DNA from 3 places in the Pelosinus sp. sgz500959 genome. Region 2 is predicted to be linked to each of the others. Evidence: riboswitches for the same ligand, from Rfam matches in the RefSeq annotation. Region 2 holds a riboswitch; each other region holds the start of a gene.
What was found. Region 2 has a riboswitch for S-adenosylmethionine ahead of metK (methionine adenosyltransferase). Riboswitches for the same ligand answer to the same signal wherever they lie in the genome.
Positions count from the first base shown of each region.

Region 1: linked by a shared signal. The riboswitch ahead of ACAN52_RS20340 (methionine synthase) and the one ahead of metK (methionine adenosyltransferase) in region 2 are both predicted to bind S-adenosylmethionine.
Region 3: linked by a shared signal. The riboswitch ahead of ACAN52_RS07975 (methionine ABC transporter ATP-binding protein) and the one ahead of metK (methionine adenosyltransferase) in region 2 are both predicted to bind S-adenosylmethionine.

Region 1 covers NZ_JBGJZL010000020.1:14,330-21,449, forward strand. Annotated here, with positions in the region: gene ACAN52_RS20325 (DUF554 domain-containing protein) at 1-455, opposite strand, end outside; gene ACAN52_RS20330 (ParB/RepB/Spo0J family partition protein) at 646-1,551, opposite strand; gene ACAN52_RS20335 (ParA family protein) at 1,544-2,305, opposite strand; SAM riboswitch class I at 2,656-2,760, shown strand; gene ACAN52_RS20340 (methionine synthase) at 3,076-3,756, shown strand; gene ACAN52_RS20345 (homocysteine S-methyltransferase family protein) at 3,764-6,142, shown strand; gene ACAN52_RS20350 (ankyrin repeat domain-containing protein) at 6,372-7,120, shown strand, end outside.
Region 2 covers NZ_JBGJZL010000002.1:94,860-101,979, forward strand. Annotated here, with positions in the region: gene ACAN52_RS03145 (calcium-translocating P-type ATPase, SERCA-type) at 1-269, shown strand, start outside; gene dapF (diaminopimelate epimerase) at 292-1,128, shown strand; gene ACAN52_RS03155 (hypothetical protein) at 1,239-1,841, shown strand; gene ACAN52_RS03160 (YicC/YloC family endoribonuclease) at 1,992-2,876, shown strand; gene remA (extracellular matrix/biofilm regulator RemA) at 2,932-3,201, shown strand; gene gmk (guanylate kinase) at 3,226-3,840, shown strand; gene rpoZ (DNA-directed RNA polymerase subunit omega) at 3,862-4,068, shown strand; gene coaBC (bifunctional phosphopantothenoylcysteine decarboxylase/phosphopantothenate--cysteine ligase CoaBC) at 4,078-5,262, shown strand; SAM riboswitch class I at 5,330-5,435, shown strand; gene metK (methionine adenosyltransferase) at 5,498-6,688, shown strand; gene priA (primosomal protein N') at 6,849-7,120, shown strand, end outside.
Region 3 covers NZ_JBGJZL010000004.1:197,175-204,294, reverse strand. Annotated here, with positions in the region: gene hisG (ATP phosphoribosyltransferase) at 1-404, opposite strand, end outside; gene ACAN52_RS07995 (D-2-hydroxyacid dehydrogenase) at 670-1,620, shown strand; gene ACAN52_RS07990 (HD domain-containing protein) at 1,629-2,156, opposite strand; gene hisZ (ATP phosphoribosyltransferase regulatory subunit) at 2,179-3,363, opposite strand; gene ACAN52_RS07980 (YerC/YecD family TrpR-related protein) at 3,379-3,726, opposite strand; SAM riboswitch class I at 3,884-3,990, shown strand; gene ACAN52_RS07975 (methionine ABC transporter ATP-binding protein) at 4,072-5,130, shown strand; gene ACAN52_RS07970 (methionine ABC transporter permease) at 5,099-5,752, shown strand; gene ACAN52_RS07965 (MetQ/NlpA family ABC transporter substrate-binding protein) at 5,773-6,600, shown strand; gene ACAN52_RS07960 (histidinol phosphate phosphatase) at 6,646-7,120, opposite strand, start outside.

The DNA of each region.
Region 1 (7,120 bases), on a different contig from region 2:
GCTACACCAATTCCCATACCAGAAGCAAATACAACTGATGCAACAGCATCAAGCATGGATTTTGCATATAAAGTGCTCGCATCACCTGTTAAGCCATCTTGTATAGAACCCACAATTGCCATTGCACCTACACAAAACACTAAACTACCAGTAATGAAGCCTTCTCCGACACTACCATACTTGTTTCCCATTTTCATTGTCAACCATTGTCCAACCCGATTTAAACACCGATCGATGTCCATAAATTCGCCAATCAGACCACCAATGACGATACTAATGATGATAATCAGTATATTTTGTGTCTTTAAAGCCATCTGTAACCCAATCAACCCTATTGATAATGATAAACCTTGCATCACGGTTTGCTGATATTTTACTGGGACATTCTTTTTTAATAAAAGCCCAATTAATGATCCACAAACGATCCCAACGAAATTTACTAATGTCCCTTTCAATTCAGCCCCCAACTCCTTGAACAATCTATTTTACAGTTTCAAGAGCCTTAGTGCAACTATACATTCACAAAACGTAATCGCCAAGACCTATTTATTAAATTTAAAAGTTCTTAAGACCATCAAAATTACTATATCTCATGAAAATTTCATATAATGTTTCACGTGAAACATTATATGACCCTTTTCATTTCTATACAACAAATATCCCCTTCGGTTTATTTGATATTGCTGTCGATTCTCCACTTAGAATGTCAAGAATACGCTCAAAATCTTCAGGGGAATAAAATTCAATTTCTATTTTGCTTTTTAGTTTACCAGGTTTTATTTTCACCTGTGTCCCCAAAATTAATTTTAATCGATCTTCAGCTTCAACTACAAAAATTCCTTTTTCATCTGATGATTTCATCGTTTGTTTAGCTGGTTTAGGAATTTCACATAATCGTTTAACCAATTCCTCTGCACCACGCGCTGACAAATCATCTTCAATAATGATCTCTGCTGCTTCTAGTTGTAATTCACTGGTCTCTAATGCCAATAAGGGGCGAGCTTGTCCCATTGATAATGTTCCACGTGAAACATATTCTTGAACTGTTGGATGCAAATTTAACAACCGTACCATATTGGCGATCAGAGAGCGACTTCGTCCGACTTTACGACCAACTTCTTCCTGTGTTAATGAAAGTTCATCCATTAGCCGACGATAAGCTAACGCTTCTTCAATTGCATTTAAATCTTCTCGTTGTATATTTTCAATGAGTGCGATTTCAGTCATTTCCCCATCAGTATATTCTTTAACGATTGCTGGGATCTCATTCATACCAGCTTGCTTAGAAGCTCGCCAACGACGTTCGCCAGCAACAATTTCATAACCATTTAATACTTTTCTAAGAACAATTGGTTGCAATATGCCATATTGCGCGATGGAATCTGCTAGTTCAGTGAGTGCCTCTGGATCAAACACACGCCGTGGTTGAAATTTGTTAGGACTTATTTTTTCGATGGGAATATTATTTATAATGGGTTGTTCTTCACCATTACTACCACCTGAAAATAATGCATCAAGCCCCCGCCCGAGACCTCGCTGAGTTTTATTCATGATCGATCACCTCTCTTGCCAAATCAAAATATACCTGTGCTCCTTTAGATTTAGGATCATATTTGATTACGGGTTGACCATGACTCGGCGCTTCGCTAAGACGGACATTACGAGGAATAATTGTTTGATATACTTTATGACGAAAGTGATTCTTAACTTCATCAACAACTTGAATTGATAAATTTGTTCGTGCATCAAACATGGTTAACACGACTCCTTCTAAAGACAATGCTGGGTTTAAATTTTTCTGCACAAGTGTTACAGTATTCATTAATTGAGAGAGACCTTCTAATGCATAAAATTCACATTGGATAGGCACCAATACAGAATTAGCTGCCGTTAAGGCGTTAATTGTCAATAATCCTAAAGATGGAGGGCAATCAATAATCACATACTCATAGTTATATTTGACATTATCCAACACCCGTTTAAGTTTAGTTTCTCTTGACATAATTGACACCAATTCTATTTCGGCACCTGCTAATTGAATTGTCGCTGGTAAAAGCATCAAATTTTCAATCTGGGTTTTTAAAATAACATTTTCTGCTGGTATGTCATTAACTAAAATATCATAAATAGATTGTTTAATTTTGGTTTTATCGAAACCAAAACCACTCGTAGAATTACCTTGGGGATCAAGATCAACTAGTAATACTTTTTTGCCTAACTCAGCTAAACAGGCACTCAAATTAACAGAAGTCGTTGTTTTACCTACGCCACCTTTTTGATTGGCAATTGCAATAACCTTTAACAATCAATTCACCTCATCTTCTTATTTATATTTCAAATCTAGCCCTTATTATCTTAATAGCCACCAGCCACGAAATATTTGATATTTTTAGTCATTCCACACTCTCAATAACATTTCCTGCCGAAAATAGCATGGATAAATAGAAGTCCTAGTAAAAACCCTTCTTTTGAAGTAAACTTTTCTAATCTCAAGCCTTAGTATAAAGAAAAACCTCTATTTACCTCACTTTCAACTGCCAATATAAACTAAATCCTTTCTACTTAACATCAAGAAGATCATCTATTTTTTATTTATAAAAACATTGACATTTATGACATTCTGCTTTATTATAAGTTAAAATTTTATCATTTGTTCTCTTATCGAGAGTGGTCGAGGGACTGGCCCTATGACACCCAGCAACCAGCATAATGCAAATGGTGCTAAGTCCAGCAGAGTCTCATCATTCTGAAAGATAAGAGGAAAGAATAGTTTATATAAAATAAGCCTCTTTCCTCAAGGAATAGGGCTTATTTTTTGTATAAAGAAAACTTGACTTTGGTCAAGCCTTAGCGCAGACCAAAGTCTTAGTTGCTCTTACTTGTAATCAAGAAAGTGCTATACTTTCTGATTACGCAAAAAATATCTCTTTTGAAACTGCTGGTTATTGTTTTCAAGAATAGAGTAAACTGATAAAATGTACTTATAATATGAAGTGAAAATCTAATCATTATTTAAGAAATTTTTTTGATAAACTGACTAAAATAGCTATAAAAAATAATACGAGGAGGAATACAATGCCAGTCTATAACCCAGCTTTAAAACCTCTCAATCTTAGTGAGATAAAACGTTATTCCGGTTTAGATCAATATGCGGAATTTCCTTCTGAATTAATTGACCAAGCTTGTACAGAATCATATCTTCTAGTTCAGCCTCAGGCCACATGGCAAATATATGATTATGATGCGAATACCGCTACAATTATGGGATCTCCTCCCCTTACATTACACGCACCTAAAATTATTAATTATTTGTCTCAAGCTATACAGATTGCAGTAATAGGTTTAACGATCGGTCCAAAGCTTGAACAGAAAGTCAGTAACTATTTTTCCAATGGTGAATATACATCAGGCTTGTTACTAGACGCCGCAGGTACAACAGCCGTCGAAGTAGCAGCCGATCAAGTATGTGATTTTATAAAAAATCAAGCTATGCGCCAAGGCTATCTAACCCTCCCCCGTTTTAGCCCTGGATATGGAGGATGGGATATTACTGTACAACCTCTTATTTTAGATTTAGCCAATGGAGATGCTATTAACTTAAAAGTTACAGAATCGTGTATGTTATTACCACGTAAATCAATTACTGCAGTCATTGGAATTACTGCTCATCAGCATGATACAAACGTTGGCTACATGTATCAAGATACAACTTGCCCTCAATGTACACAAATAAATTGTCTGGCTAGAAAGGATTGAAATAACTATGATTTATATTTTTGATGGTGCTATGGGAACTATGCTACATGATGCCGGTTTGCCAACAGGTGCCTGCCCTGAATTGTGGAATATTGAGCAACCAGCAGCCATAACAGCAATACATAAAAGTTATGTTGATAGTGGTGCTGATATTATCGAAACCAATACCTTTGGTGCCAATCGTATCAAATTAACACATTATGGCCTACAAGATAAGGTCGCTGCAATCAATGTGGCTGCTGTTCATGCTGCTCGAGCGGCATGCGGCCCCCACACCAAAATCGCAGGGTCCGTAGGTCCTACTGGTAAATTAATTGCGCCGTTAGGGGATTTAACTTTCGACTATGCTTATGAAGTCTTTTTCGAACAAATTAATGCCCTCGATCAAGCTAATGTTGATATGATTATTATTGAGACAATTATTGATATTCAAGAAATGCGTGCTGCCCTCCTTGCGGCTAAAGCAGCAACGAAGAAACCCATTATTTGTCAAATGTCTTTTGAAGAAGATGGACGCACAGTTACGGGTACTGATCCTGTTACTGCAGCAATTATACTCGAAGCAATGGGTGCTGATATTATTGGTGCAAATTGCTCTTTAGGCCCATCTCAATTATTGACTATTGTTGAAAAATTATCCAAAATTATTACTTGTCCCATTAGTATTCAACCAAATGCAGGAATGCCAAAACTGGTAAATAAACAGACAGTCTTTCCAATGACTCCTGAAGAAATGGGCACATGGGCTAAACGATTGGCTAAGGCTGGCGCCAGCTATATTGGTGGCTGCTGCGGTACTACCCCTATGCACATCAAAGCTATGAAAGAAGCATTAAAAAATATTTCTATCCCTATTCTTCCTATTCCAAAATGTTTGAATAAAAATACAGCCTTAACAAGCCGCAGTAAAACCATCTATATTGGCGCTGGTCAACCTACGGCTATCATAGGGGAACGTATTAATCCTACTGGTCGTAAGCAATTAGCTGCCGATATTCGAGAAGGACAGTTCATGTCAGTGAAAAAAGAAGCGTTAGAGCAGCTTCGGGCTGGAGCTCATATTCTAGATGTGAATATGGGAGTACCAGGAATTGACCAAGCATACGCTATGCAACACGTCATAGAAGAATTATCAATGCTTGTCGATGCCCCCCTCGTCATCGATACAACAGACCCAGTTGCATTAGAAGCTGGCCTCAAGGCATACCCTGGCCGGGCGCTTATTAATTCAGTCAGCGCAGAACCTGAACGATTGGAAACCTTCTTACCTTTAGCGAAAAAATATGGAGCTGCTATATTATGTTTACCCATTGCACCAGGTGGTGTCCCCACTACTGCCATGGAACGATTGCATATTATTAGACAAATTACTCAAGCTGCTTTCGCAGTTGGCCTTCGCCCCCAAGATTTTGTACTTGACGCTTTAGTTCTCACAGCTGCGGCTGATTCAAAAGCTGGTTCTGAAGTACTTTCTGCACTAAAACTATATAGAGAACAATTAGGTTACCCCACTACCATGGGACTGAGCAATATCTCCTTTGGACTACCACGTCGCGATATTATTAACTCCACCTTCTGTGCAATGGCTCTAGCCTCCGGTCTTGACGCACCTATTTTAAATCCTTATGATTCACTTATGCAGGATACCTTAGCTGCTTCAGCTGCACTCCTTGGTCATGATGCTAACGGTCGAGGGTACAGCATGCATTATGCACCAAATAGACAGGAACAACAAGAAGTCACTCCCTCAGTACCTAAAGGACTTGTAGAACAAATTCGTCATGCTGTGATTTCAGGAGAAAAAGAAGCAGTAATTCCTTTAGTTAAGCAGGCCCTCTCTGAAGGCATCAACTCAAATTCAATTACCGAAGAAGGCTTAACTGCCGCTATGAATGAAGTCGGTATCGCTTTTGGTAGCGGTCGCTGTTTTCTCCCCCAAGTACTCTTATCTGCTGAAACTATGAGTGCTGCCTTTGCTACTATCAAACAAGTTTTACCTGCTCATACTATTACTAGCCTTGGTACAGTTATTTTGGCAACCGTTAAAGGTGATATCCATGATCTAGGCAAAAATATTGTCTCTGCCTTGTTAGAAAATAGTGGTTTTCATATTATCGACTTAGGTAAAGATGTTTCCACTGAAGAGATTGTTCAAGCAGCTTTAACCCACAATGCAGATATTGTAGGTCTATGTGCCCTTATGACAACAACAATAACACAAATTGATCAAACGATTGCAGCACTTAAAGCTGCAGGTAGTACAACCAAGACTCTCGTAGGCGGAGCGGTGGTTACCCAAGAGTACGCTACACAAGCTGGAGCCGATGCCTATGCCGAAAATGGCGTAGAAGCGGTAACTATAGCTAAAAAACTTCTTCTTAAATAAAAACCTTAGTAAGCATTTTTATTTGGAAACAAAATAACATATATTCTTAATTTATAAAAATAGAGACATCGTGCTTATCGAGCACGATGTCTTTATTTTTATAAAATCTACTTTTTATGAAAAATACTTACAAAAATTGCAGGATTTTTCATAACATAGCAAGAATTTTCATTATACATGTATACATGTAAATACTAATAATTTAGCTAACGAATAGGCAGGGTAGCATATGAATAATGAACAGGAACTGGACCAAAAATCGATTGATGAGTTGCTAGCTGCTGCTAATAAAGAATTATCAGAATCCGATATCCCTCCCACATCAGAAATAACTGAAGATCAACAACCATCAATTACAGAAACATCGACTACGTCGGAAAGCACTGAGAACGTTATACAACCAAGAAAAAAAATTTTTACGAAAAAGGTCGTTTCAGTTATTATTATCTTATTTACATCCGTGAGTACAATTGGTGGAATCCTAGGTTACAAAATGGCTGATCATGCCATTGCATCAAGATCTCCTCTCGAAAAACTCATCCAACAAGGCATCACTTTCGAGGAAAAAAATTTTGTTGCGTACGCAGGACGTGGTGACAAAGATATTGTCACTGCCTTCTTAGAGGCAGGTATGCCGGTAAATGTAGTTCGTGATACTGATGGATGGAGTCCCTTAATCGCTGCTAGCTTTTACAAAAAGACAGAAATAGTAAAACTTCTACTTGAAAGACAAGCCACTGTTAATCTACAAGATAAGTATGGTAAAACAGCTCTCATGGAGGCGTCGGCAATGGGTGCTGAAGATATTGTACTTATGTTGATTGAGTATGGAGCCAATCCTAACGTGCAGGACAATAATGGACGTACTGCCCTTATGGAAGCCTATTTTAAAAAACATGCCAAAATTGCTGAAACACTCAAAAGTCTTGGAGCACTTCCAACGATTCAAGCGAATGACATCGCAAAAGCTCCTCCTGC
Region 2 (7,120 bases):
TTGATTGTCGATCTGAGAGAGTGAGTGTTTTTGAAATCGGTTTATTTAGAAATAAATATTTAATTGTTGCGACTGCCTGTTCTATTTTCATGCAATTGTTGGTTGTATATCATCCTTTTATGAGAGAAATTTTTGTCACCGTTCCTCTTACAATTGTTGATTGGATGATTATTTTAGGTGTTTCCGGCTGGACTTTTATGATCGGTGGGATCCGGCATGTATTTTTCCGTAAGCGAGTACCGCAGTCTGCATTAGGGCGGGTTCATTAATTTAAAAATAAGGAGAATAAAGATGAAGTTTAGTTTTAGCAAATGGCATGGATTAGGTAATGATTTTGTCATTGTCAATGCTCTCGTAGATCAATTTGAGCACTATCCTGACTTGGCAATTAAGATTTGTGACCGTCATTTTGGGGTTGGAGCTGATGGCTTAGTATTTTTATTACCATCAGAAAAAGCTGATTTCCAAATGAGAATTTTTAACTCGGATGGTAGTGAGGCTGAAATGTGCGGTAATGCAACGCGTTGCATGGCTCGTTATGTATATGAATCTGGTCTGACTGATAAAAGAAAAATTACTTTAGAAACTAAAGCTGGAATCATAAAGCCAGAACTCATTTTTATTGAAGATGTACTCAGTACCATCAGAGTTGATATGGGCGAACCACATCTAAAAACGAGCGAAATACCAATGATCTCTAGTGCGAATGATCAGGTTGTCCATGAATTGCTAGTTGTAGAAGAAGCCGAGTATCATATCACGTGTGTGTCAATGGGCAATCCACACTGCATTATATTTGTTGATCAGATTGATGATGTTGATTTATCAATAATTGGGCCTACGATTGAAACTCATCCAGCTTTTCCGCGGAAAACTAATGTTGAGTTTGTACAGGTGCTGACGCCGCAGAAAATTCGAATGCGTGTGTGGGAACGTGGTGCTGGTATTACAATGGCGTGTGGTACAGGTGCCTGTGCAACATTGGTTGCAGCAGTGCTCAATGGTAAGGTTGACCGACAGGCTATAATTGAACTTGATGGTGGTGAATTATTGATTGAATGGGGTTTAGATAATCATGTCTATATGTCAGGCCCAGCCACCCAGGTTTTTCGTGGCGAATATCTTTAGAAATCCTAAAATCCAACTTCTCGTTAAATCAGAAGTTGGATTTTTAGAATGTTACAGGAATTTTCTTATTTATGGTGTAATAGTATACTTCATAAGAGCGAGGAGGTTGAATGGTGAAAATTATTAGCTTACTATGTGCTTTTTTCTTGCTATCAGTAAATCCAGTTTTAGCCATATCGTCCATTGATGTGAATGTAATCAGGGAAGCTCAAAGTTACGGTAAAATTAAGGCTCAAGATCAATTAAAAGATTTTTTACTGCCATGGATATCCTATGAAGAAAAAGCTGTTAAACTAGATGAAACTGCAGAACATGCTTATTTGTACACTGCCTTTTTGCTAATGGCTACGGATTCAAGAGAAAAGAGTTTAAATGGTCAGAGTGTAAGTCTGCTTGATAGTGAACGAATCCTAGCGGATTATACCAATTTATTAAGTTTTAGTGTTGCTTTATTTGGTGAGAAACAAGATTTTGCACAAAATGCCAATGTGATCTTAAAACAAAATAATAAAATTATAAAAGCTTATCAAGTCAACATACCAGTTGATGCTGAAAAAATTTCTAAAGATGAAATACCATCGGTCTATAAAGGACAATGTTATTTTTATTTTGTTGAAAAAGATATTGATCTAGATTCCCCAATTTCATTAGTGATTAGCACGAGTGATAAAAAGGAACATATTTTTTATTTTGATATGGCAAAAATAAGATAAAGCTTCAGAAGGATCTGTGAAGTTTAGATTTCTGGCGAAAAAGGGATTTAGAGAAAGAATAGAGAAGTAGTGAGTAAGAAACGGATAAGGCTGAGTAATTATGAAAATGATTGTTAATACTAACAGATATAGGGAAAGGAGCAACTCATCGTGCTTAAAAGTATGACTGGTTTTGGCCGGGGAGAGTTTTTTGATAGTCAACATCGATTTATTGTAGAGATTAAGGCAGTCAATCATCGTTATAATGAAATTGTCATTCGGATGCCTAAAAATTTAGGTTCACTTGAAGACAAGATTCGCCGTAGCATATCAAATACATTAGTACGAGGACGTATTGATATTTTTATAACTCTTGATGAATATGGACAAAAGAAAAGAACGGTAAGGGTTGACAAAGAATTAGCAATGGCGTACCATGAATCTTTGAGGGATTTAGCGCAGTTACTTTCTAGTACAATAAATGACACGGTTCAACAAATTGCTCATTACCCTGATGTGATTAAAGTAGAAGAAGTAACAGAAGATGTGATCATTTTGTGGCCTAAATTGTCGACTGCAATTGATATGGCTGTCAATCATCTGATGAGTATGCGTTTAGCCGAAGGTCTTTCAATTAAACAAGACCTAGTGGCACGTGTTGCTACGATTTCTTCCTATTTGATTACTGTTGAGGAGCGGGCACCGAAGGTATTAGCCGAGTATCGTGAAAAAATATTGGGGCGTATGCGAGAACTCTTAACTACCGTTGGCGCTGAACCAGATGAAGGGCGATTGCTTCAAGAGACAGCCATATTTGCTGATCGCACAAGTATTACAGAGGAATTAGTGCGCCTTAAAAGTCATTTAATACAAATTGATTCCACATTAAATACTGATGATGCAGTCGGCAGAAAATTAGACTTTATTATCCAGGAAATTAATCGTGAAACCAATACGATTGCCTCAAAGGCCAATGATTTTACGATAGCGAATTTGATGATCGAAATAAAAAGTGAAATCGAAAAAATTAGGGAACAAATTCAAAACATAGAATAATAAAAAGCCCTTAGAAATCACATTCTACACAATAAACATAGGAGGAATGTTATTTATGGAAATTAAACTTATTAACATCGGTTTTGGTAACATTGTATCTGCCAATCGCATCATTTCCATCGTAAGCCCTGAATCAGCACCTATTAAAAGAATTATTCAAGAAGCTCGCGATCGAGGAATGCTTGTTGACGCAACTTATGGACGACGTACGCGAGCCGTTATTATCACTGATAGCGATCATGTCATTTTGTCAGCCGTACAACCAGAAACAGTAGCACATCGCCTGGTAAATAAAGAGACTAGTGATGATAATGCTGCCGAGTAGTCAGTATTGAAAGGAGCAGCATAGATGGCGAAACAAGGGATTTTAATTGTACTTTCTGGTCCTTCTGGAGCAGGTAAGGGTACAATTTGTCAAGAATTGCTGCGTAGTGATCCTGAATTAAATTACTCTATCTCTGCAACAACTCGAGCACCGCGTGTGGGAGAACAGAATGGGGTTAACTATTGGTTTGTTTCACACGCAGAGTTCCAACAGATGATTGAAAAAGATGAGTTATTGGAATGGGCTGAAGTTTATGGTAATTTTTATGGAACTCCTTATCAACATATTGCAGAACTTTTAAATAATGGTAAAGATGTTGTACTAGAGATTGATACACAGGGAGCTACGCAAATTAAGAAAAAATTTCCACAAGGTGTATGTATTTATATTGTTCCGCCATCATTAGATGAACTGGCCAAACGTATTCATAAGCGTGGAACAGATAGCCTAGAAAATATAAAAACTCGATTAGGTTCAGCAAATGATGAATTAACTCATGTACATAATTATCATTATGTAGTTGTAAATGATGAAGTGCAACGTGCAGCTAAAAAAGTTGCTGCCATTATTATTGCGGAAAAATGTCAAGTTAACCGTAATATGAATATAATTGAAAATATTTTAATTGAATCTAAATAATAAATTTTTAGGGGGACTATCATGATTAATCCATCAATCGATACCTTGGTAACTAAAGTTGATAGTAAATATACTTTGGTGGTACTTGCGGCCAAAAGAGCACGTGAAATTATGGACGGTTCTCCGTCTTCAGTCGATAGTAAATCAAATAAACAAGTCACGATTGCCTTAGAAGAAATAGCACAAGATAAAATCACTTATGAGCGAACGAAAAGTGGCATAAAATAGGAGGACTACATGTTGCAAGGAAAGAATGTTGTTGTTGGAGTAGCAGGTGGCATTGCTGTTTATAAAGTGGTGGACGTTGTTAGCCGACTTAAAAAACAGGGAGCTAATGTGTATGTTATTATGACTCAATCAGCGGCAAACTTTGTTACACCTTTGACTTTCCGTGAAATAAGTGGACATCCCGTTGTGGTCGATATGTGGGCTGAGACGACAAATTGGAATGTTGAACATATTGCACTGGCGAGCTGTGCTGATTTATTTTTGCTGGCTCCTGCTACTGGAAATATGATTGGTAAGATTGCCAATGGCATCGCTGATGATATGTTGTCAACGACAGTGATGGCGACGACAGCTCCTGTATTGCTCGCACCTGCAATGAATACAAACATGTATTTGAACCCTATTGTTCAACAAAACATTACGAAATTAACTCAGCTAGGATATCATTTTATTGAACCCGGCTGTGGTATGTTGGCATGTGGTACAGAAGGAGTCGGACGTTTACCTGAGCCAGAAGCGATTGTGGCAAAAGTGATCGACATGTTCAATTGTAAAAAAGATTTTGCGGGCAAGAAAGTATTAATTACTGCTGGTGGTACTCAAGAAGCCATTGATCCTGTACGTTATATCGGTAATCGTTCGAGTGGTAAAATGGGATATGCCATAGCTAAAGCTGCTGTTAGTAGAGGGGCGGAAGTGACTCTTATATCAGGGCCTACTCATTTAACACCACCTGTTGGCGTTACCTTTCAATCAGTTGAGTCCGCTGCGCAAATGCGAGACGCAGTTCTCTCTCATTACTCTGATAGTGATATCGTAATCAAAGCGGCGGCAGTGGCTGATTATCGCCCCCAAACGATGAGTCCTAATAAAATAAAGAAAAATAGTGCTACATTAGAACTGGTACTAGAAAAAAACCCAGATATCTTATTTGAGCTTGGTCAATTAAAGAAACACCAAATTTTAGTTGGCTTCGCAGCTGAAACTCAGCAATTATTAGTTCATGCTCAAGAAAAGCTCACTCGAAAAAATTTAGATATGATTGTGGCTAATGACATTACATTGCCCGGGGCTGGATTTAATGTTGATACCAATATTGCCAAGTTAATTTATCGAGATGGTCATATAGAAGAGCTAAGTAAAATGTCAAAAGAAGAACTGGCAGAGATTATTTTGGATCGAATTTGCATATAATAGTAAAAAAAGATTGATTTTATTGAAGTTATAAATTAAAATTTAGTTTAGCAATTAAAATTTTATATACTCATCAAGAGATGGTGGAGGGATTGGCCCGATGAAACCGCGGCAACCATTTGGATTTTCCGAAAACGGTGCCAATTCCTGCGGCGTGATCCGCAAGATGGGGAGAGTGAAGTTCACGCTCCCTTTAGGGAGTTTTTTTTTTATTACAAAACAGGAGGAATCAGTTATGGAAAAAAAACGTGTATTATTTACTTCAGAGTCAGTTACAGAAGGTCATCCTGATAAAATGGCGGATCAAATTTCCGATAGTGTATTAGATGCAATTATGGCAAAAGATCCTATGGGCAGAGTTGCTTGTGAAACTCTTGTTACGACAGGGCAAGTTCATGTAGTTGGGGAAATCACCACAAATTGTTATGTTGATATTCCAAGACTTGTACGTGAAACAATTAAAGATATCGGCTATACACGCGCTAAATTTGGCTTTGATGGTGATACTTGCGGAGTGCTTATTTCAATTGGTGAGCAGTCTGCTGATATTGCGATGGGTGTTGATCAATCACTAGAATCTAAAAAAGGTGAAAAAGATGATGTAGAAGCCATTGGAGCTGGTGATCAGGGGATGATGTTTGGTTATGCAACCAATGAAACTCCAGAGTACATGCCATTGACCATATCTCTTGCTCACAAATTAGCACGCCGTTTATCTGAAGTACGCAAAACAGATGAATTGGATTACTTACGTCCCGATGGTAAAACTCAGGTTACAGTCGAGTATGAAGATGGTAAACCAGTTCGTGTTGATACCATTGTTATTTCAACACAACATGGTCCTGATGTTGAGCTCACGACCATTGAAAAAGATATGATTGAAAAAGTAATTATTCCAATTGTGCCAGCAGAATTGCTGGATGATAAAACAAAATATTATATTAATCCGACTGGTCGTTTTGTCATTGGTGGTCCACAAGGTGATGCTGGACTTACAGGGCGCAAGATCATTGTTGATACTTACGGTGGTATGGCACGTCATGGTGGCGGAGCATTCTCTGGTAAAGATTGTACAAAAGTAGATCGTTCAGCTGCTTATGCTGCTCGTTATGTAGCTAAAAATGTAGTTGCTGCGGGACTTGCTGATAAATGTGAGATTCAATTAGCTTATGCAATTGGTGTTGCGCAGCCAGTGTCGATCATGGTGGAAACTTTTGGAACGGCTAAAGTCGAAGAAAGTTTAATCGCCACTTTAATTAAAAAACATTTTGATTTACGTCCAGCAGGCATTATTAAGGCTTTAGATTTACGTCGTCCTATTTATCGTCAAACTGCTGCTTATGGACATTTTGGTCGTACTGATATTGATTTACCTTGGGAGCACACTGATAAAGCTGAAATTATGCGTAAAGAAGCGAATCTTTAATTTTAAGAATAGGAAGAATATATGTAACATATGTAAAGAAGGGGACTCAGTGAGATCCCCCTTCTTTTACTTTACAGAATCAGAGCGATACAGGAAGTGTGTCTGTATCAAAGAACTTGATTTTCTTATAGTATGAAAATCACATTGAATGGTGGTAAATATGGAACGTATAGCTCACATTTTAGTAAATATTGCAACGAGAAGTATCAATAAGACATTTTCATATGTCGTCCCAACCCATTTAGATTATGTTGGCGCAGGTTGGCGTGTTGTAGTTCCTTTTGGCAATCGTAAATTAGAAGGTTTTATTATTGATGTGACTGAGGGGCAATACCCTAGCCAGGATGATTTAAAACCTATTTTAGATATATTGGACAATGATATATGGTTTGATGAAAATATGATGAACACCGCTAAGTGGATCAGTGAATA
Region 3 (7,120 bases), on a different contig from region 2:
TGAAAAAAACGTTCCGCAACCTGAGGATATTTAGTTGCCACTCGCATATGAGCATAATCACTTAACTTTTCTTGTTTCAGTGCTTCAGGTACAGCAACCATAATACGGCACAACGAAAATTTCAAATCCAATAATTCATAGACATCTTTACAGTCTTCCATTAACACATCTTTGCCTATAATACCAATATCAGCTGCTCCATACTCCACATAAGTCGGTAAATCAGCTGTTTTCGTAATAATAAAACGTATCTTTTCTTTTTCATTTGTAATAATTAATTTCCGAGAATTCTCCGTCAAATCCTCGGCTGTATATCCAATTTTCCCTAACATTTCAACTGATTTTCCAAAAACTTTGCCTTTAGGCAAGGCTATTGTAAGATAATCCATATCACTTGAAGTCATGAAGTCCTCCTGTTCCTTTAGTTATTTAAAGCGTTAACATATAGCTATATTAACATTAGTTAAAATATTCGTCAATATAAATGTAGGATTTTAGAGTGTATATGTAGAATTAATTGGCAGAATAATAAAAGTTATTTAGATTTTTATCCGACAGCCAAGTCGCTGAATGCAAAAGACTAAGATTTAGATGGAGTTAAAACTCCACTTGAATCAAGTCTTCTTTATCTCTTATTGATAAACTATAAAAAAAGGGGTGTCCTATATAATGGCTCCATTAAATATTCTTGTAACGAATAGCTTAGCTGACCGCCACCATAAGGCAATTACAACGGTTTCACCTGATAGTACCATTATTTCATGCGATTTAGAACAAGCCAATGAATACATCGCAGATGCAGATATTTTAGTTACGTGGGGTGGAATGGATATTCGTCCTCTGCACCAAAACGCTCCAAAGCTTAAATGGGTTCATGCCCTCAGTGCAGGAGTTGAAAGTTTACTCTACCCAGAAATGCAGGCAAGTCATACTCTACTAACTAATTCACGAGGCATTCATGGTATTCCTATTTCTGAACATGTTCTCGCCATGATGCTTGCCTTCACCCGCGGACTGAATGTATTTATCCGTCAGCAGCCAAACAAACAGTGGAAACGAACCCCTGTTGAAGAAATTCATGATAAAACCATTGGAATTGTTGGTCTTGGCAGTATCGGCCGTGAAATTGCAAAAAAAGCTAAAGGTATGGGCATGCATGTCGTAGCTAGTAAACGAACGATGACAACTGAGATATTTGTGGATAAAATCTATGCCCCAAATCAACTCAATGAATTGCTTGCAATTTCTGATTTTGTAGTAGTCGCCCTTCCTTTAGTAGAAGAAACTAAAAATTTATTTACCATCAAAGAATTTTCTGCCATGAAGTCTTCAGCTTATTTTATTAATATTGCCCGTGGTGCTGTTGTAAATGAAGATGATTTAATTAAAGCCCTTGAAGAAAAGCTCATCAAAGGCGCTGGTTTAGATGTTTTTGTCAACGAACCCTTATCCGATACCTCTCCTTTATGGGACATGAAAAATGTCATTATCACGCCCCATCTGGCGGCTTTATCCCCTAATTATCTCGATAGAGCCATTAAATTATTTGCCGATAATTTATCAAGATTTATACAGCATAAAGAAATGTTAAATGTCATTGATAAAACCAAGGGTTATTAATCGGTCTGCTAATGCAGATCATCAGACTTACGCAATAACATCAGCTCCAGTGGATCATGTTCTGCTGGAGTTTCATGATGTTTGGCAACAAGTTCAATCACCTTGGGAGAGGCTCCAATTGCTTTAAGCATCGTCGAACTACGATGAGCATGATAAAAATAAATATAAAAAGCGTGCCGAATATTCATAAGCCGATTCCCGCGCCCTAGACGTCCCCACTTTTTAGACCACCGTGGTGCAAAGCGATGACCGATAACAGTTATAATCTTATCCATCGTGCTTACGTCACCCTTGATTTTACCCACATCATGAAGCAAGGCACATCTGACTAAAAGATTTATGTCAATGTTTTTATGTGCTTTTGCCAAACGCAGGGCTGTGTAAGCAACATTCAAAACATGACGTTGATCTGGTAAATTCATTCCCCAGAATAAGATCTGTTCAGACGACGTCAAATAACGATTTACAAATAATCGATCATCGTGAGTAATTTTAGCGGTTAATGCAGCAATTACTTGTTTTACTCGTTTAACCATATGTTTAGCCACCTATTTTGAGTTACTCCATATATAATAATTGGCCATACCCCTTACTTTTTTGACTGACTTCAGCCTCAGCTTGAGTTTGAGCAACAAGACCAATCTCAACTCGTTGACCTGCTGTACGAAGTTTTTCTCCTTGACCAATGGCAGCAAAGAGTTTATCAGTCCCCCAACCAATATAAACATCTTTCGCGCCTGGCATACTGACAATTCCTTGACGTTCTAAGGCCAGCAAAATACGTTCAATACCTAAAGCAAAGCCGGTTGCACAGCAATCCATCCCAAAGGAACTGAGCATGGTATCATATCGACCCCCACCGCATATAGGAAAACCGAGACCAGGTGTATATCCTTCAAATACCATTCCTGTATAATAATCAAAATCACGAATGATACCTAAATCAAAATCCACATATTGAGCCACTCCATAAATTTCGAGCAAACGATAGATTTCGGCTAAATTATCCAATGCTTTGTGACTCATCTCATTCGCCACCATACCATAGGCTTGTTTAAGCATATCCTGTTTACCATGTAACAACGGAATTTGTTTTAAAACTTTTTGTTCTTCTTTAGATAAACTGCTACTAACAAGAATTTCATCAACTCCAACTAAATTTCTTGTCAGCATAGCATTTTTAACCTGATATTGTTGTTCTTGTGAAAGACCGCTTTGCGCCATCACACCATTAATAAAATCAACTTGCCCTAAGCCAATTTGAAATTGTTTGAGTCCAGACTTTAGCATACTTTCAACAGCCAGTGCAATGACCTCAGCATCAGCTGTTGGTCCTGCTGCTCCCATCAACTCAACCCCAGCCTGATAAAATTCACATTGTCGCCCAGTCTGCGCTTGTTCGTAACGAAAGACATTGGTCAAATAGAATAATTTTATGGGCGCTAAACTTTCTTTAAGACGTGTAGCTGCCACCCGTGCCATTGGAGTTGTCATATCTGGACGCAAAGCCAAAATACGATTATTTTTATCAAAAAATTTGAACATATGCTGGTCTAAATCGTTGCCTGCTCCCACTGCCAAAGTCTCCAAATATTCCATGGTCGGCGTAACGACTTCATCATAACCCCAACTATCAAACAAATGAGCCAAAGCCCCTTCGACTGCACGCTTGCGACTGGCTTCTTTCGGCAAAAAATCTCGTGTCCCATAAGGAATTTGTGGAACAAATTCATGTTGACCCATAACTTTCACACTCCATTATTCATATTTTTTATCAGAATCAACTTTAGTAGTCGATTGGGTTTGAGCATTTTGAATTTCAACTCGTTCCAAAATAAGCTTGTATCCATCAGCACCATAATTTAAACAGCGTTTCACGCGACTAATGGTTGCTGTGCTTGCTCCTGTCTTTGCTACAATTTCATCATAAGTATGACCGCTCTTAAGCATGAAAGCTACTTCTAACCGTTGGGCTAGAGATTTCAGTTCACTAATGGTACAAATATCTTCAAAAAACTGATAACACTCTTCTTGATTCTCCAATAACAAAATTCCCTGAAATAATCGATCAGCCAATTCACCCTTTAACTTAGGATTTGTAGCCATAATATTATGATTCCCCTTTTTACTTTATCACTTTCAATCTTTACTTTGCTAAATTATAACATTATCTATAATAAAAAGTAAAGTAAACTCACCGCTCATTTTCCCATTGACACCGATCAAAGAGTATGTTATTATTCTACATGTTAAGTTAATATTCTTTTCATCAAGAGCAGTCGAGGGAATGGCCCTATGAAACTGCGGCAACCATTCACTTTTTGTGAAAACGGTGCCAACTCCACAGGAGTATATCCTGGCAGATGAAGCGCAACTAGATTAACGGTGCTGCTTCATGTTGTGAAGCAGCTTTTTATTTTACCAATCTACGGCAAGAAGGAGGTCATTACAGTGATTACATTACAAAACATTGAAAAAACTTACGAAAGTACGAATGGAATTGTACACGCCTTAAAAGGTGTAAACTTGACTGTAGCCCAAGGAGAGATTTTTGGAATTATCGGCACGAGTGGCGCTGGGAAAAGTACACTCATCCGTTGCATTAATATGTTAGAACGTCCAACGAAAGGGATCGTGACTGTTGATGGCCAAGAATTCACAAGTCTTACTGAGCTAGAATTACGGGAGCAACGTAAAAAAATCGGTATGATTTTCCAGCATTTCAATCTCTTATCATCACGTACAGTCTACCAAAATATCGCCTTTCCTCTTGAACTAGCAAAATGCAGTAAGGAAACTATCCATACTGAAGTTATGCATTTGCTTGATCTTGTTGGGCTAGCTGATAAAAAAGATCAATATCCTGCTCAGCTCAGCGGTGGACAAAAACAGCGTGTTGGCATTGCGAGAGCACTCGCTAATCATCCTAAAGTTTTATTATGTGATGAAGCAACCTCAGCTCTTGATCCACAAACAACAAAATCAATTTTAGAATTACTTAAAAATATTAATCGAGAATTTGGACTTACCATTGTTCTCATCACCCACGAGATGCAGGTCATCAAAGAAATTTGTAATCAAGTCGCCGTTATTGAAGGTGGTCTCATTATTGAACAAGGTCAAGTTTTGGATGTTTTCACTCAACCGAAAGAAAATACCACGAAAGAATTTATCAGTTCCATCATTAATCATAATTTACCTGATTTTTTTGCTGATCTTGTCTTATCGCCAACCCCAATTGATGACAGCAATCTAATTGTACGTTTGTCCTTTATTGGTCACTCCACTGAAGAACCTGTAATCTCTAGTATGGTTCGTCATTTCAATATTGATGCCAGCATTCTTTATGGCAATATTGATCATATTCAAAATACACTGTTTGGTACACTGCTTGTTGAACTCTCTGGAAATTCAAACGATCTTGAACAAGCACTACAGTATTTACACACACGAGAACTTGGAATTGAGGTGATTGGTTATGTCCCAAGACATGCTCGCACTACTGTTTAAATCCCTATGGGAAACGACCTACATGGTAGCAGTATCAGGAATTATTTCAGCCTTTTTCGGTATTCCCCTTGGTATTATTTTAGTGACCACTGATAAAGGGCATATTCTAGAGAATACTCCTCTTAATAAGATACTTGGTGTGATTGTCAACGCAACGCGCTCCACTCCATTTATTATCTTAATGGTAGCCATTATTCCTTTAACTCGTCTTATTGTTGGTACATCCATTGGTACTAATGCGGCTATTGTTCCCCTTTGCATTGCAGCCATCCCCTTTGTAGCTCGCATCGTCGAATCAGCTCTCAAAGAAGTGGATTATGGCGTAATCGAAGCAGCGCAAGCCATGGGCGCATCACCAATGGAAATTATCAGGAAAGTTCTTATACCAGAGGCGCTGCCCGCAATTATCTTAGGTCTTACATTAACAATTATCAGTTTAATTGGTTATTCAGCAATGGCTGGTGCTATTGGTGGCGGTGGCCTTGGTGATCTTGCTATACGTTATGGTTACCAACGTTTCCGGGCAGATATTATGCTGATTACTGTTCTTATCTTAATTGGGCAAGTACAAATTGTACAATCAACCGGCGACTATCTAGCGCGCCGCCTAAATAAAAAATAATTTTTTGGAGGGTTTAATTCATGAAAAAATTTATTCTTGCAATCATCGGAGTCCTCACTTTGGGCCTACTCATTACTGGATGCGGTCAACAAAGCGCAGCTCCTGCAGCTCCTGCCAAACAAGCAACTAATACAGTTTTAAAAGTTGGAGCTACCGCTGTACCTCATGCTGAAATTTTAAATGTCGTAAAACCATTACTTGCTAAAGAAGGCATTGACCTACAAATCATTGAAATGACTGATTATGTTAAACCAAATATTGCTGTTGCTGAGAAAGAACTAGATGCTAATTTCTTTCAGCATATTCCTTATCTGACTAAGTTTTCTACAGAACGAAATTTAGCACTAACCTATACAGCTGCCGTGCATATTGAACCAATGGGTATTTATTCAAAGAAAATCAAAAACTTGACTGAACTTCCTGCAGGTGCTAAAGTTGCCATTCCTAACGATCCTACCAATGGCGGTCGCGCTCTTGCTCTACTTGAAAAAGCTGGTATCATTAAATTGAAAGATGGTGTTGGTATCAATGCAACAGTAAATGACATTGCTACAAATGCTAAAAACATTCAAATTAGCGAACTAGAAGCTCCTCAACTTCCTCGTGTTCTTGAAGATGTGTCCATCGCTGTCATTAACACCAACTATGCATTAGAAGCAAAATTAGTTCCTACGAAAGATGCTCTATTTATCGAACAAAAAGATTCTCCTTATGTAAATATTTTGACTGTTCGCAAAGGCGATGAAACTCGCCCTGAAATTCAAAAATTAACAAAAGCTCTCACTTCTGATGAAGTACGAAAATTTATTAACGAAAAATATCAAGGTGCTGTCGTACCAGCATTCTAACTACAAAACAAAAATTACCCCGACTCAATGAGTCGGGGTAATTTTTTATACTTTTACATAATGAGGTTTTCCATCTTTGAAATATACAACTTTAAGTTGAGAACGATCAGCGATCTCCTGCCCCACTTCTAGACCTCTGCCAACCTCTGTCATACGATGAGCATCAGAGCCAACGGTTACCATTCGTCCCCCCAATTCATAAAATCGTTGATAAATGGGTAGGAGAATTTCTATCGATTCTTTACGATCTAGACGCCTCGTATTAATTTCTAATGCTTTACCTTTGTTTGCTAGCACAATTAATACTTCATCAATTTGTTCCTTAAATTCATGATAATAGACTTCCGGATCAGCAAAACGTGCATATCGTGCAATATAATCAATATGTCCCAAGCTATGAATACCATCATAACATTTTATACATTCCAACATCGTTGCAAAATAATGCCGATATACATCTTGTTTACTTTTACCTTGATAAAATTCAGCAGCATAAATATCAATATTATCGAGAATATGC